DNA from 3 places in the Halobacillus sp. A1-3 genome. Region 2 is predicted to be linked to each of the others. Evidence: riboswitches for the same ligand, from Rfam matches in the RefSeq annotation. Region 2 holds a riboswitch; each other region holds the start of a gene.
What was found. A riboswitch is a leader RNA that binds a small molecule or an ion and turns the genes downstream of it on or off. The one in region 2 is predicted to bind S-adenosylmethionine.
Positions count from the first base shown of each region.

Region 1: linked by a shared signal. The riboswitch ahead of ACRYKC_RS08835 (phosphoadenylyl-sulfate reductase) and the one ahead of msrA (peptide-methionine (S)-S-oxide reductase MsrA) in region 2 are both predicted to bind S-adenosylmethionine.
Region 3: linked by a shared signal. The riboswitch ahead of ACRYKC_RS14650 (methionine biosynthesis PLP-dependent protein) and the one ahead of msrA (peptide-methionine (S)-S-oxide reductase MsrA) in region 2 are both predicted to bind S-adenosylmethionine.

Region 1 is NZ_JBPCEO010000004.1:199,173-203,498, reverse strand. It holds gene cysC (adenylyl-sulfate kinase) at 1-265, opposite strand, end outside; gene sat (sulfate adenylyltransferase) at 284-1,435, opposite strand; gene ACRYKC_RS08835 (phosphoadenylyl-sulfate reductase) at 1,465-2,193, opposite strand; SAM riboswitch class I at 2,295-2,409, opposite strand; SAM riboswitch class I at 2,581-2,680, shown strand; gene ACRYKC_RS08830 (sulfite exporter TauE/SafE family protein) at 2,819-3,715, shown strand; gene ACRYKC_RS08825 (long-chain-fatty-acid--CoA ligase) at 3,865-4,326, opposite strand, start outside.
Region 2 is NZ_JBPCEO010000003.1:230,524-234,849, reverse strand. It holds gene eutH (ethanolamine utilization protein EutH) at 1-516, opposite strand, end outside; gene ACRYKC_RS06595 (DUF1835 domain-containing protein) at 545-1,465, opposite strand; gene msrA (peptide-methionine (S)-S-oxide reductase MsrA) at 1,597-2,070, opposite strand; SAM riboswitch class I at 2,190-2,311, opposite strand; gene ACRYKC_RS06585 (response regulator) at 2,472-3,122, opposite strand; gene ACRYKC_RS06580 (GAF domain-containing sensor histidine kinase) at 3,112-4,326, opposite strand, start outside.
Region 3 is NZ_JBPCEO010000008.1:77,883-82,208, reverse strand. It holds gene ACRYKC_RS14665 (DUF4385 domain-containing protein) at 1-155, shown strand, start outside; gene ACRYKC_RS14660 (hypothetical protein) at 239-571, shown strand; gene ACRYKC_RS14655 (hypothetical protein) at 686-1,093, shown strand; SAM riboswitch class I at 1,318-1,429, shown strand; gene ACRYKC_RS14650 (methionine biosynthesis PLP-dependent protein) at 1,511-2,632, shown strand; gene metC (cystathionine beta-lyase) at 2,629-3,825, shown strand; gene ACRYKC_RS14640 (bifunctional homocysteine S-methyltransferase/methylenetetrahydrofolate reductase) at 3,812-4,326, shown strand, end outside.

The DNA.
Region 1 (4,326 bases), on a different contig from region 2:
CTTCTCCGATTCGTCTTATGTTTTCCACGCGGTCTTCAGAAGAAAATCCCAGATCTCTATTCAATCCATGCCGAACATTGTCTCCATCCAGCAAATAGGTGTGTACTTTCTTTTCATAAAGCAACTGATTCAAACGATTAGCAATACTAGATTTACCTGAACCTGATAATCCTGTTAACCAGATGACCCCACTATGATGGCCATTTAACTTCCGGTAATGATTAACATCCAATGAGGTATCATGCCACGTAATATTCGAACTCATCACTCTCACCCTTTCTATTTAAGATTTTATGGGAGAATTTGTTTTCAATCCCTCGATCAATACTTCAGCAATTTCAGGTCTGCTGAACGTTTTCGGTGGTTTTTCTCCGTTTCTTAGAAGTTCACGAACTTTTGTACCTGATAAAATGACGTGCTGATCGTCATCATGGGGACATGTTTTGTGTGAAACCATCGCTTCGCAAGCGTGGCAGTAAAAACTATGTTCGAAAAACAGCGGTGTAATGTCGAGCTCATCCTCACTGAATTCTGAGAAGATCTTTTGAGCATCATACGTCCCGTAATAATCTCCGACGCCTGCATGATCCCTGCCGACAATAAAATGAGAACAGCCGAAATTTTTTCTGACGAGGGCGTGAAAAATAGCTTCTCTCGGCCCTGCATAGCGCATGGCAGCATTAAATACAGCAAGCACAACCCTGTTATGAGGGTAATAATGATCAATTAACACTTCGTAACTCTTCATTCGGACGTCACTTGGAATATCATCACTCTTCGTTTCTCCTACGAGTGGATTAAGAAAAAGACCATCCACAATTTCAAGCGCAGCTTTTTGGATGTATTCATGAGCTCTATGGACTGGATTTCGAGTCTGGAAGCCGACGACTTTTTTCCAGCCTAGCTGTTGAAAGAGTTCTCTTGATTCCGCTGGATCTAAATAATATTTATCTTCATGGTGACGGCTAGGTTTTTTAATTAATTGAATTTCCCCTGCCACATAATAATTAGGACGGTTGAAAAGCTTTTTCACCCCAGGGTGTTCGAGTTCGGTTGTTAAGTACACCTTCTCTGCTTCCTTGTTTTTATCTGGCTGATAGATTTCATCTACTACGATAACGCCATAGACAGTATCCTGATAAATGAGTTCAGCGATATCGCCACTATTGAGTTGTTCAGCTTTCTTTTCGTCTACAGGCAATGTGATGGGGATGCTCCATGGTGTTCCATCCGCTAACCTCATCGTCTCCACCACTGATTCGTAATTCTCCTGATTTAGAAAACCAGTCAATGGACTATAGGCTCCGTTTGCGAGCAGCTCCAAATCACTCAATGCCATTGCATCGATTTCAATTTTTTCATTTGCTTCAGGTAATGGTGCCCCTGCTTTCCACCGATTTACAAGCTTACCACCGTGTGGGGATATAATTGTCATACCATACTCCTCCTCATAATTGATTCTGTTTATGCTTCAGGGTTTCCTGGCGTATGCAAACCGCATTCTGTTTTATTAAATCCTTTCCATCTGCCTGAACGGCCATCGCCATCCTCCGGAAATGTGCAAGGCATACAGCCAATACTCGGATATCCTTGGTCATGCAATTCGTTGTAATCCAAGTTGTTTAGTCGGATATATTGCCATACGAAGTCCCAAGTCCAATGGATAAGGGGACAAACTTTTACAGATTTAAACCGCTCATCTTTATTAACAAAGTTCGTACGGCTGCGGCTCGGGGACTGCTCTCTTCTCAAGCCTGAAATCCAAGCAGTCGCACCTGAAAGGGCGTCTTCCAATGGCTTGATCTTTCTTATATAGCAACATTGGTCAGGATTCTTATTCCATAACTCATCACCATAAGTCTTTGCTTGTTGATCCAGTGTCAATTCAGGCTTTTTCAATTCAATATTTAAATTCGGATATCGTTTTTGTACTTTTTCAATCAAATCGTAAGTTTCTTGGAAGTGTACGCCAGTATCAAGAAAAACAATACGAGCGTCAGATTTAATTTTTGAAATTAGATCGATTAGCACGATACCCTCCGCACCGAAACTGCACGCATAGACGATAGACTCACCGTATGAATCATAAGCCCAGCGTAATACTTCCAAAGCCTGCTTCACTTCGTTATCCGTTTGTAAGCCGGCAAATGGATCACCGGTAAAATGTTCATACGTCACTTTATCTTTTTTCATCATATCCTCCCTTCTAGGGTCCTACCTAATCAACTAAATCAAAAAACCTCTCTTCTTGATCAATAAGAAGAGAGGTTTACATTGATATGTAAAAGCTCATCTTCTTATCTTCCAAGTGAATTCACTTGCTGGAATTGGCACAGTTTCTGAATTTTCCTGCTCAGACCCGTTGCCGAGGCTTCAAAGGGCCAGTCCCTCCACCTCTCAGGATAAGAAAATCGATTATAAGTTTTTCAAAAATTAGGATTGATACAAATCTTATGCCCATATTAATCATATGTCAATAGCTTATTTAAAAATTCTGTATATTTTAACATTGGGCTTGACAACATTTCTGAACTCGCTTAGATTAGGATGTATCAAAATTTTAAAACCATAATATGATAATCCTTATAAAGAGTCGGGGGAGGAAACTGGTCCTATAATCCCGCAGCAACCTCTAAAAAGAAGGTGCTCAGTCCAGCAGGCTTGATCTGAAAGATAAGGAGAAGGTAGTTATTCACCTCTTCTTATTAAAAGGGGTTTTTTTATTGAAAAAATTCTTTTTACATTACCATTGCTAAAAATTTTTCGGTATAATCCCGAGTATTTTTATAAGAATAATAAATTTAAGAGGTGAATCATTATGAGAAAGCTAATTATTTTTGCCATTGTCGGCTTTTTTGCTCAATTAATCGACGGGGCGCTCGGCATGGCATATGGATTAAGTTCGTCCTCCTTGCTCCTTGCATACGGAGTTGCACCTGCTGTCGCATCTTCCTCTATACATATGTCAGAGATTGCGACAACCGCTATGTCTGGATATTCGCATTACAAATTCAATAACGTCGACAAGAAGTTGGTGCTAACCCTTGTCATTCCAGGATCAATCAGCGCTTTTGTTGGGGCAGCTTTTTTAAGCAGCCTTCCTGGTGAAGTTATTAAACCTTTCATATCCACATTCCTGCTTCTTCTAGGTGTTTACATTTTGTTCAGGTTCCTTTTTCTAAATCAGGAGTCTTCTGACAAGAAACAAACGCTCTCGTTGAAAAAGCGGTTTATTTATCCTCTAGGGTTTTTAGCAGGCTTTTTTGATTCAATTGGAGGCGGGGGATGGGGACCGATCAATACACCTATTCTACTTTCCCAAAAAGGAGCAACACCAAGAAAAGTGATCGGCACCGTAGATACGAGTGAATTTGCCGTAACGACCTCGGCAACGCTTGGATTCATCCTATTCCTTGGGTTAGATCAATTCAACTGGACCTGGGTGGCTGCGTTCGTTATCGGAGGAGTTCTTGCCGCTCCTCTTGCAGCCTGGCTTGTCCAAGTGATTCCGTCATTGATTCTAGGAGTTCTTGCTGGAGGATTTATTATCCTGACAAACCTAAGAACCGTTCTCCTTGCCGGGCAAATGGATCCGTCCTTACTATATGGTATTTATAGTGTATTAATTGTCGGATGGCTAATGGCGATTTTCTTCTCTATTAGAAAAAATACTAGATTTCGTCAATACAAAAAGTCCTACGCCGAGCAGCGCTAGATAAAAAATCGAGTTGTGAATCAAAAAATAAAGATTCACAACTCGTTCACATCAAGTCGGTGAACATATGAATTCCTTACATCTTGAAGGATACAAGGTCGAATTAAGGTTCTGTCCGTAAAGCTTCAATTATGTTCCTATACATCCATTTAGTTGATCATTCGGCTGCGATCCTCCCAAAATGATTTTCGAATAACAACCTTCTGAATCTTACCGGAAGCGGTCTTCGGAAGCTCCTCTATAAAGGAAACACTCTTAGGGGCCTTAAAATGGGCCAACTTCTCTCGGCAAAATGCAATGAGCTCCTCTTCTGAAATTGATTCTCCCTCTCTAGCTACCACTACCGCATGAGGAACTTCTCCCCATTTTTCATGAGGGATCGCTACGACAGCTGCCTCCAAAACAGAAGGGTGCTCGTACAGGGCCCCCTCAACTTCAATAGAAGAAATGTTTTCACCACCGCTTATGATCACATCTTTTTTCCGATCAACGATTTCAATATTTCCTCCTTCATCAACAATCGCCATATCTCCAGTATAAAGCCACCCATCACGAATGGTTTCGTTCGTCGCTTCAAGGTTTTTATAATATCCTTCCATCATCCCATTGGT
Region 2 (4,326 bases):
ATTTTTCATCATCCAAATCCACTCAAACCCCGCAATAAATCCTCCAACGAGACAGCCAACCGGTATGGTCATCAAGCCGATGAGAATGCCCTGAGCGAAAAGTCGACGATCGCCCTTTTGAATGACAGTCAAGGCTACAGGGATAGTGAAGACGAGCGTCGGTCCCATCATTGTGCCTAAAAAAGCCCACGAGAAAATAGCCGCTTCCTCCGTTTGTGCAAGGGAATTAGCCAATGGATAAGCGCCCATATCAATCGCAAGAATCATAGACGCAAACATCGATGGATCGGCTCCGAAACTATTATAAACAGGGGCAATGACTGGTGCGACCCACTTAGATAATACCGGAGCAAGCGAAATGATCCCAACCATTGACAGGGCAAGCGGCCCCATCATTGAGAAAGCTTCATAGAAACGCCACCCTAATGAAAGACGATGATTCAGCACATAATAGTCCAATGCCCCAAGTACCATAAAGCCGCACATAAGAATTAAAATTGCATCATTTAACCACATGAGGACTCCACCAACCTAACAACAAAATTTAATGGCGGCTCTTATAGAGGCGAACACCGCCTGCCCACCAGTCAATACCTACGAGTTCAAGTCTATTCTGCTTATTGACAAGGACATCCTTCCCCTCAGTTGTAATAAATAAACGAGGATTCGCCTCCGCCTTTTCAAAATTAGGCAGTATTCCCTCTACGAACAACAGAGGGGAATTACCAACGCACATTTCTTTTAGCAGTGCTGCTATATGTAAATCACTTAGTCCGTCATTCACCCTATGTTCGGAAACTCTGTTGAATAAATCTCTAAACGTCATTACTTTTTCATTTAGAATGTCCAGCATAAGGTGCTCCACTTTATTCAGTCCGTTTTCTGCAGAAGGGAAATAATCGAGGTGAATTTCCATTGCTTGCTTTAAGAAAGGAAGTGGATGTTCTTCATCATTCAACCACTGGAATACATGCTGCTCATACTTCGACGTATAGACTCTCCAACCCGACTGGGCTTCAACTAATTGTTCTAAACTTACTTTTTGTCTATATAGAAAGAGCTCGGACAGCTGCTTGCTCTCTAATTGGCCTAATCCATAGAACGGTTCAATTCCAGGGTACTTGTCTATAGTCACCATGTATAGAGAAACATTCTTATCTGCGAGTTTATGTAAAAGATACATGAGCATGGTCTGATCGTAGCGGTCGTGCTCCATCCACAGACAAATCTCTGCCCCTTCAGGAATGCCTTCCAATTTCTTTTCTTGATTATGGCAATTTCGGATGAACAAAGGCGATGGAATTTCTAGTTTTTCTTCAAAAAAAGCCGCTCTTCGACTGATCATTTCCTCAGTATTCCAGGAATAATGAAGCGGCCCCATGTCATACAGTTCTCTCCAAACGATAATGTCTCCTTTGACATTTAACTTCTTGCCTACTTCGTCTCCATTCACAATATGAATCATGGCAGCTCCTCCAGTCATCGAGTTATTACCTTCCCTTTCAATTTTTCATAGGAGATATCCTTCCTCCCTCTTTATAGTAGAGCACAAAAAAAGACCTCATTAAGAGAGGTCCTTCCGTCTTATCTTCATAATCAGCCAATCCCGCAAGCAACGGAACCGTTCTTTTGGAAATATTTCTGGTGATACTCTTCAGCTTCATAGAAAGTGGATGCTTCTATAACTTCTGTAACAATTGGACGTTTAAAGATGCCTTTTTCGTTCCACTCGTTGATTTTTTCTTCAGCGATATATTTCTGGCTGGCCCCATCATAAAAGATCACAGATCGATACTGATGTCCTACATCAATGCCTTGTTTGTTTCTGGATGTTGGATCATGCGATTCAAAGAAGATATTGATCAGTTCAGAATACGTAATGACCGTTGGATCATATTCGATCTTAATTGATTCAGCATGACCAGTCTCACCAGATTTCACTTGTTCATAAGTGGGATTCTCAACGAACCCTCCTGTATAACCGACTCGAGTTGCTGTTACACCTTCAAATTTTTCAAAGAATGCTTCTACTCCCCAGAAACATCCTGCTCCAAAAATAGCTGTTGCCATGTCTCATCTTTCCTTTCCCTAACGCAACTTCTACCGAGAGCCTGACGGTTGTATATAACACTAAAAGACCCCTTCTCTTATCCAGTGTAAGAAAAGGGGTCGTAAATATCCGTACGATCCTCTCATCTCTTAGAATGCCTTTGCACTCTACAGGAATTGGCACCGTTCTCGTCAATCCTTAGATTGATTCGATGGTTGCCGGGCATCAAAGGGCCAGTCCCTCCGCCTCTCTGGATAAGAAGTTTCCGTTATTATTTTTATTGTAGTTCCCATCTTACAATGTTTTGATAGTGAAGTAAAGGCGAATGCTAAAAAAAATTCCAATTTTGCACATTCAGCTTTCTTTCCCTTATTGTATTCACTTAATAAAAAGAAAATGCTAGGAAAAAGACCTAAAATAGCTACGACTGAAACATGTTATTTTTCATAGCATAAATGGCCGCCTGCGTCCTATCGTGTAAACCGAGTTTACTCAGAATACTGCTTACGTGTGTTTTGACTGTTTTTTCCGATATGTAGAGATCAGCAGAAATTTCTTTATTGCTTTTCCCTAATGTAATTTGGTAAAGGACTTCTTTTTCCCTTTTTGTAAGCTTGAACACGGACGGGGAGTCGGATTGTTTCTCTTTCTCACCTGTCATTTGTGTTAACAGTAGGGATGTGGCTTTAGGATGGAGCTGCTGTTGTCCTTCTTTTGCCATACGAATTGTCTTTACTAGATCATCTGGCTCAATGTCTTTCAATTGATAGCCGACAGCTCCCGCTTGAAGAGCAGGGATGACGTGATCCTGGTCGGAATAACTGGTTAAGACAACTACCTTAATTTCTGGATGATCTTCCTTCAGCCTTCTAGTCGCTTCTACTCCATCCATTTCAGGCATCATCAAGTCCATGAGTATAACATCTGGCTGAAGTACCTCTGCAAGCTTCAAAGCTTCCTGCCCGTTTTCAGCTTCCCCGACGATGTCAATGTCAGGCTGGGTATTTAAGAAGAAACGCAAGCCCCTTAATACGACAAGATGGTCATCGACCAACAACACTTTAATCTTCATGAACATTCTCCTTTTTGTTCCAAGGCAAAATCACCTTTACTCGTGTTCCTCCCCCAGACCTGCTCTCCACCTGTAACGATCCTCCGATTAACTCTGCCCGCTCTTTCATGCTTGTTAGTCCTAAGGAACGCTTTCCGGTCTCACGAGATAGACGCTCAAAACCTTTTCCTGTATCTCTGATGATCATCGTCACCCCATTTTCATCTTCCTGCAATGTCACGTTCACGAATTGGACATTTGCATGCTTGCTAACGTTATTTAGAGACTCTTGGGCTATTCTCCATAGAGCTTCTTCAATGGTACGCGGGAAGTCGGGCACATCTGACACATCAAAATTCACGGTTAGACCTAGATGTTCGGCGTATTTATGAATAGCCGTTACCAGCCCCTCCTCTACACCCACAGGACGAAGCTGCCAAATTAAAGATCTCATCTCTTTGAGCGATCCTTGGGATAAGGAGAGCATTTCTTCTAAGGGCTCTGTAAGGGATGGGAAATCCTTTGAGATAACTTCTCTCGCACCCCGAGCAAGCAAAGAAAGAGAAAACAACTTTTGGTTAACAGAATCATGAAGATCCCTTGCTAGACGTTTCCGTTCTTCATAAAGCAGAATTTCTCCCCGCTGTTCCTGTAAACGGATACTTTCAAAAGCCAGTGAAATATGTGCTGTCAACGCTTGCAGCACTTCCAAATCGCTTTCGCTTAGCGCTTCTGGATCAGAAGTGGCTGCAAATAGAACTCCAATATGTTCATCCTTCATGGTAATGGGGGCAGCGATGGATGAATACCCTTCAATGATATGTGAATGGAGGTTTGTCAAAAGCGGTTTTTGCTGTTGGAAACAAGAAGTTATTTCGTTTACTTCTTCTAAAGGGATATGATCAGGCAGCGGGTTTGGAAAAAGATAAGAGCTCGATGATCTTAACTGCAATCCACTTCCATCTTTTGTATAAAAACCGATATTCGACCACGGGAATTTTTCCTTACTTTTTTGTACCACTACATCGGTAAGAGAAGTTATTGTGGATGCCTTCCAAATAAGCCTTGTCACTTCATTTAAATTCGCAAAACTTTCTGCACGCTTTTGCTGAGCGTGAAAAAGCCTCGTCCGTTTTACTGCGGTACCAATTTGATAAGCAACTGATTGCAGCAAAGTCAATTCTTCTTTGGTAAAATGCTCTTTTCCAGGGGAGGCAACATTTAA
Region 3 (4,326 bases), on a different contig from region 2:
GGAAAAAGTATGATGAAGAGGGCAATATAAAGGAACGGGAGATTGATGAGGAAAAGGCCGAGTCAGCAGAAATATTTGAAGAGAAGTGGATTAAAGCAAGAGAAGACGAAGAATACTTATCTAAGAAAAAAGCTCACCAAAAAGAATACGGTTGATATTGACAAATCAGTCCTTCAAACGTAAGCTACTATTAATCCGATAAACTAAATCGGATTTAACGCGATAAGGAGCGAATTTCTTGAAAATCCCTTTCCTCGTCTTAAGCTTAGGACTGATGCTCACCTCATGGGGTCTCGGAATCTACTTTATTTCTATCCTCTATACACCTGCTCTCATCATCCCTCTCTTTGATCAATTTTTGTGGATGAGTGAAGCGAAGGGCTTGTTAGGTCTAACCATGTTATTCACAGTCATTACGTTACCGTTCCTCGGATTTTTATTCAAAACGAGAACACATGTATCTAACAAGAAAAGTCGATATATCTTGCTTATCAGTAATTACGCCATCTGGCTCACCATCGTCGCATCCCAGTTAAAAATTACCGCTTATAACTTAGGAATCTGTCACTGAAGAGCGAGTGCGGTATTCCCTTTTACAACCACCCTGCCTACCTTCATGACAATGGATTTTAAAAAAGGAAATTCCATCCTTTTATCGAACTTCCCTAGTTGGAGGTGGTAAGGAATGGAATTTCACTCTTACTATGGAACATTTAAAGAACGCGCCCGTAAACAGGACTTAGATTTTCTAAAAGAGACAATATCTGATCAATTAGTGGTAAGAGAAATTCGTCAGGACGAAGTGATCGACTACTCTTATGAGGACTCGATTGAAGGTTGGAAGCAAGCTTTTGGTCACTTTCAGGATAAGGATATGACGTGGATTTATACCGACCATTGTCTGACTGAATTAAAAGAGAATGAATGGCTCGCTTCCTTCTGGGTATCGATTGAACTGGAAGGAGAACTTCTGGGTTCGTCCAACCTCTTTTTTAATACATATAAAAAAGAGAAGGACACATGGCAACTTGTACGCACGTACATTGAAGCTGGCGTTGAGACACCTGAGAGTGCAAAAGTAAATATACGATAATTCACGAACCGCTCATTTTGGGATGAGCGGTTTTTTAGGTTTCATTGGTCTTCCATCCAACGTCCCCGTTTCCCAGCTGCTCACCTTTTGAGTAGCCCTTCATAAATTAACCCCATCCCTAAAGACGGATTTTTCTAAAAATTCTTGCTGTTCTATTGTCAAATGGAAGTGAGTAGTGTACATTAGGGAGAAAGAATTTCCCAAATGAATAGTGATGAATCCATTTCTTATCAAGAGAGGCAGAGGGACTGGCCCTGTGAAGCCTCAGCAACCACTGGTATATATCCAGTAAGGTGCTACGTCCAGCAAGTTGTGACCCAACTTGGAAGATAAGAAGAAGATCCGAACGTTAAAGTCTTCTTCTTAAGAAGGCTTTTTTTATTTTTCAACTACATGTTTTAAAAAAGGAGAATGACGATGAACACCCCTCATACGGATACAAAATTTGTGCAAACTGGAAATCGAAACGAGGATCCTACAGGAGCGATCAACCCTCCCGTCTACTTTTCTACTCCTTATCGACATAAGGGGATCGGGCAATCTACAGGTTTTGATTACTCAAGAACAGGCAATCCAACACGAAAAATTTTAGAACAGTCGATCGCAGACATCGAGGAAGGAAAAGCGGGATTCGCCTTTAGTTCTGGGATGGCGGCAATTCAAACGGCACTATCCCTTTTCAGACAAGGAGATGAAATACTTGTTTCAGAGGATTTGTACGGAGGGACTTATCGTTTGTTCGAACATATAACGGAACAATCTGGAGTAGTTTTTCAATACTGTGCCAGTCAGAACTTATCAGGGCTTAAGGATTTACTTACACCAAAGACGAAGGCTGTTTATATTGAGACACCTACCAATCCTCTGATGCATGTAGCGGATATTTCGGAGATTGCACGTTTTACCAAAGAACATAACCTGCTGTTGATTGTCGATAATACCCTATACACTCCCCTTCTTCAGCAGCCATTAAAAGAAGGCGCAGATATCGTCATTCACAGTGCAACGAAGTACCTCGGTGGTCATAACGATGTACTGGCTGGTCTACTGGTAGCGGAAGATGAAGGAATTTGCGAAAAGCTCGCCTTTCATCAAAACACCTCAGGAGCCGTGTTATCCCCTTTTGATTGTTGGCTGTTAATGAGAGGGATGAAAACTTTACCGCTTCGCATGAGGCAGCACGAATCTAACGCCAAAGCGATTGTAGAATACTTGGAAAATCACGATGCCATTACAGACGTTTTATATCCCGGGAAAGGCGGTATGATCTCTTTCCGCTTACAAGAAGAAGACTGGGTCGACCCATTCCTCAGCCATCTGAATGTCATCAGCTTTGCTGAAAGCCTCGGCGGAGTGGAAAGTTTCATTACGTATCCAGCCACCCAGACCCATGCAGACATTCCGGAGGAAACGAGAACCTCTTACGGTGTATGCAACCGTTTATTGCGGTTTTCAGTAGGAGTTGAACATATTGACGACTTGATTTATGACCTTGATCAAACACTTGCCAATTTGAAAAAGGAGGAGACGATCAAATGACTGATTATTCTTTGCAGACACGCCTGCTTCATAACGACCATAAATTCGATAAGTATACTGGGGCGGTCAGCGTCCCTATCCAACAGGCATCCACATTTCACCAGATTGACTTTGATGAACCCGGAAAATATGATTACAGCCGCTCAGGGAACCCGACAAGAGAAGCATTGGAAGAGGCTATTGCGGGTCTTGAAAATGGTACAAAAGGGTTTGCGTTCGCCTCAGGCATGGCGGCCATTTCCACATCCTTCATGCTTTTGTCTCAAGGCGATCATGTCGTGATCTCAGAGGATGTGTACGGAGGTACTTTCCGTATCATCAATGATGTTCTACACAGGTTTGGAATCGATCACACCTTCGTAGATATGACAGATCTGCATTCGGTCGCTACAGCGATTCGTCCGAATACAAAACTTTTATATATCGAAACGCCTTCCAATCCACTACTTAAAATTACAGACATTCAAGCGGTTGCTAAGCTTGCAAAAGCGAATGACTGTTTAACCTTCGTTGATAACACGTTCATGACACCAGCGCTTCAACAGCCTTTAGATCTAGGCGCAGACCTTGTGCTTCACAGTGCAACGAAGTTCATTGCCGGACACAGCGATGTTGTAGCTGGTCTTGCAGCAACCAACAGCGAGCAAGTAGCTGAGAAACTATCATTCTTACAAAACTCGTTCGGATCCATTCTTGGGGCACACGATTCCTGGCTCGTGTTACGAGGGCTTAAAACTCTCCATTGCCGATTGAATCAATCCGCAGCGTCTGCCCTTACAATTGCAGAATTTTTAGCGAAGCATCCGCTTGTGGAGGAAGTTTATTATCCTGGCTTTACTGCTCATCCTGGTTATTTCACTCATACGTACCAGAGCAAGGGTGCGGGAGCCGTTCTGTCGTTCCGCTTGAAGGACGAAGAAGCCGTAAGACAATTGACGAAACACATGAAGATTCCAGTCTATGCCGTCAGCTTGGGAGCTGTGGAGTCGATCCTCTCTTATCCTGCCCGCATGTCCCATGCATCCATGCCCCCAGAGGAGCGAAGAAAACGTGGCATTACAGATGGACTGCTTCGCTTGTCTGTTGGACTTGAGAATCCAGAAGATCTTATTGAGGACTTCAAGCAGGCTTTTCAATATTTGGAACAGCGGCCAAAAGTGGCAGATTGGGGGATTTCGCGTGAAGCTAAATGAAGCGTTACAGCACCAAACACTCATTGGAGACGGGGCAATGGGGACCCTTCTTTACTCATATGGGATCGATCATTGTTTTGAAGAATTGAATCTATCTCATCCAGAAGAAGTGTTAAATGTTCATAAGGCCTATGTGCAGGCCGGAGCTGATGTGATTCAAACAAACACGTACGGAGCGAACTACGTCAAGTTGCAGCGTTATGGTTTGGAGGATCAAGTGAAGGAGATCAACTCTGCTGCTGTGAAATTAGCGAAACAGGCGGCAGGCCCAGACACCTATGTTGTCGGAACATTAGGAGGCATTCGAGGCATCCAAAAACAAGCTGTTTCTCTTGATGAGATAAAGCGCAGCTTCCGTGAACAGCTCTACTGCTTACTCTTTGAAAAAGTCGACGGCTTACTGCTCGAAACCTATTATGATCTGGAAGAACTTTTTACAGTGATTGAGATTGCTAGAAAAGAAACCGATCTACCTATTATCGCTCAAGTTTCGATGCATGA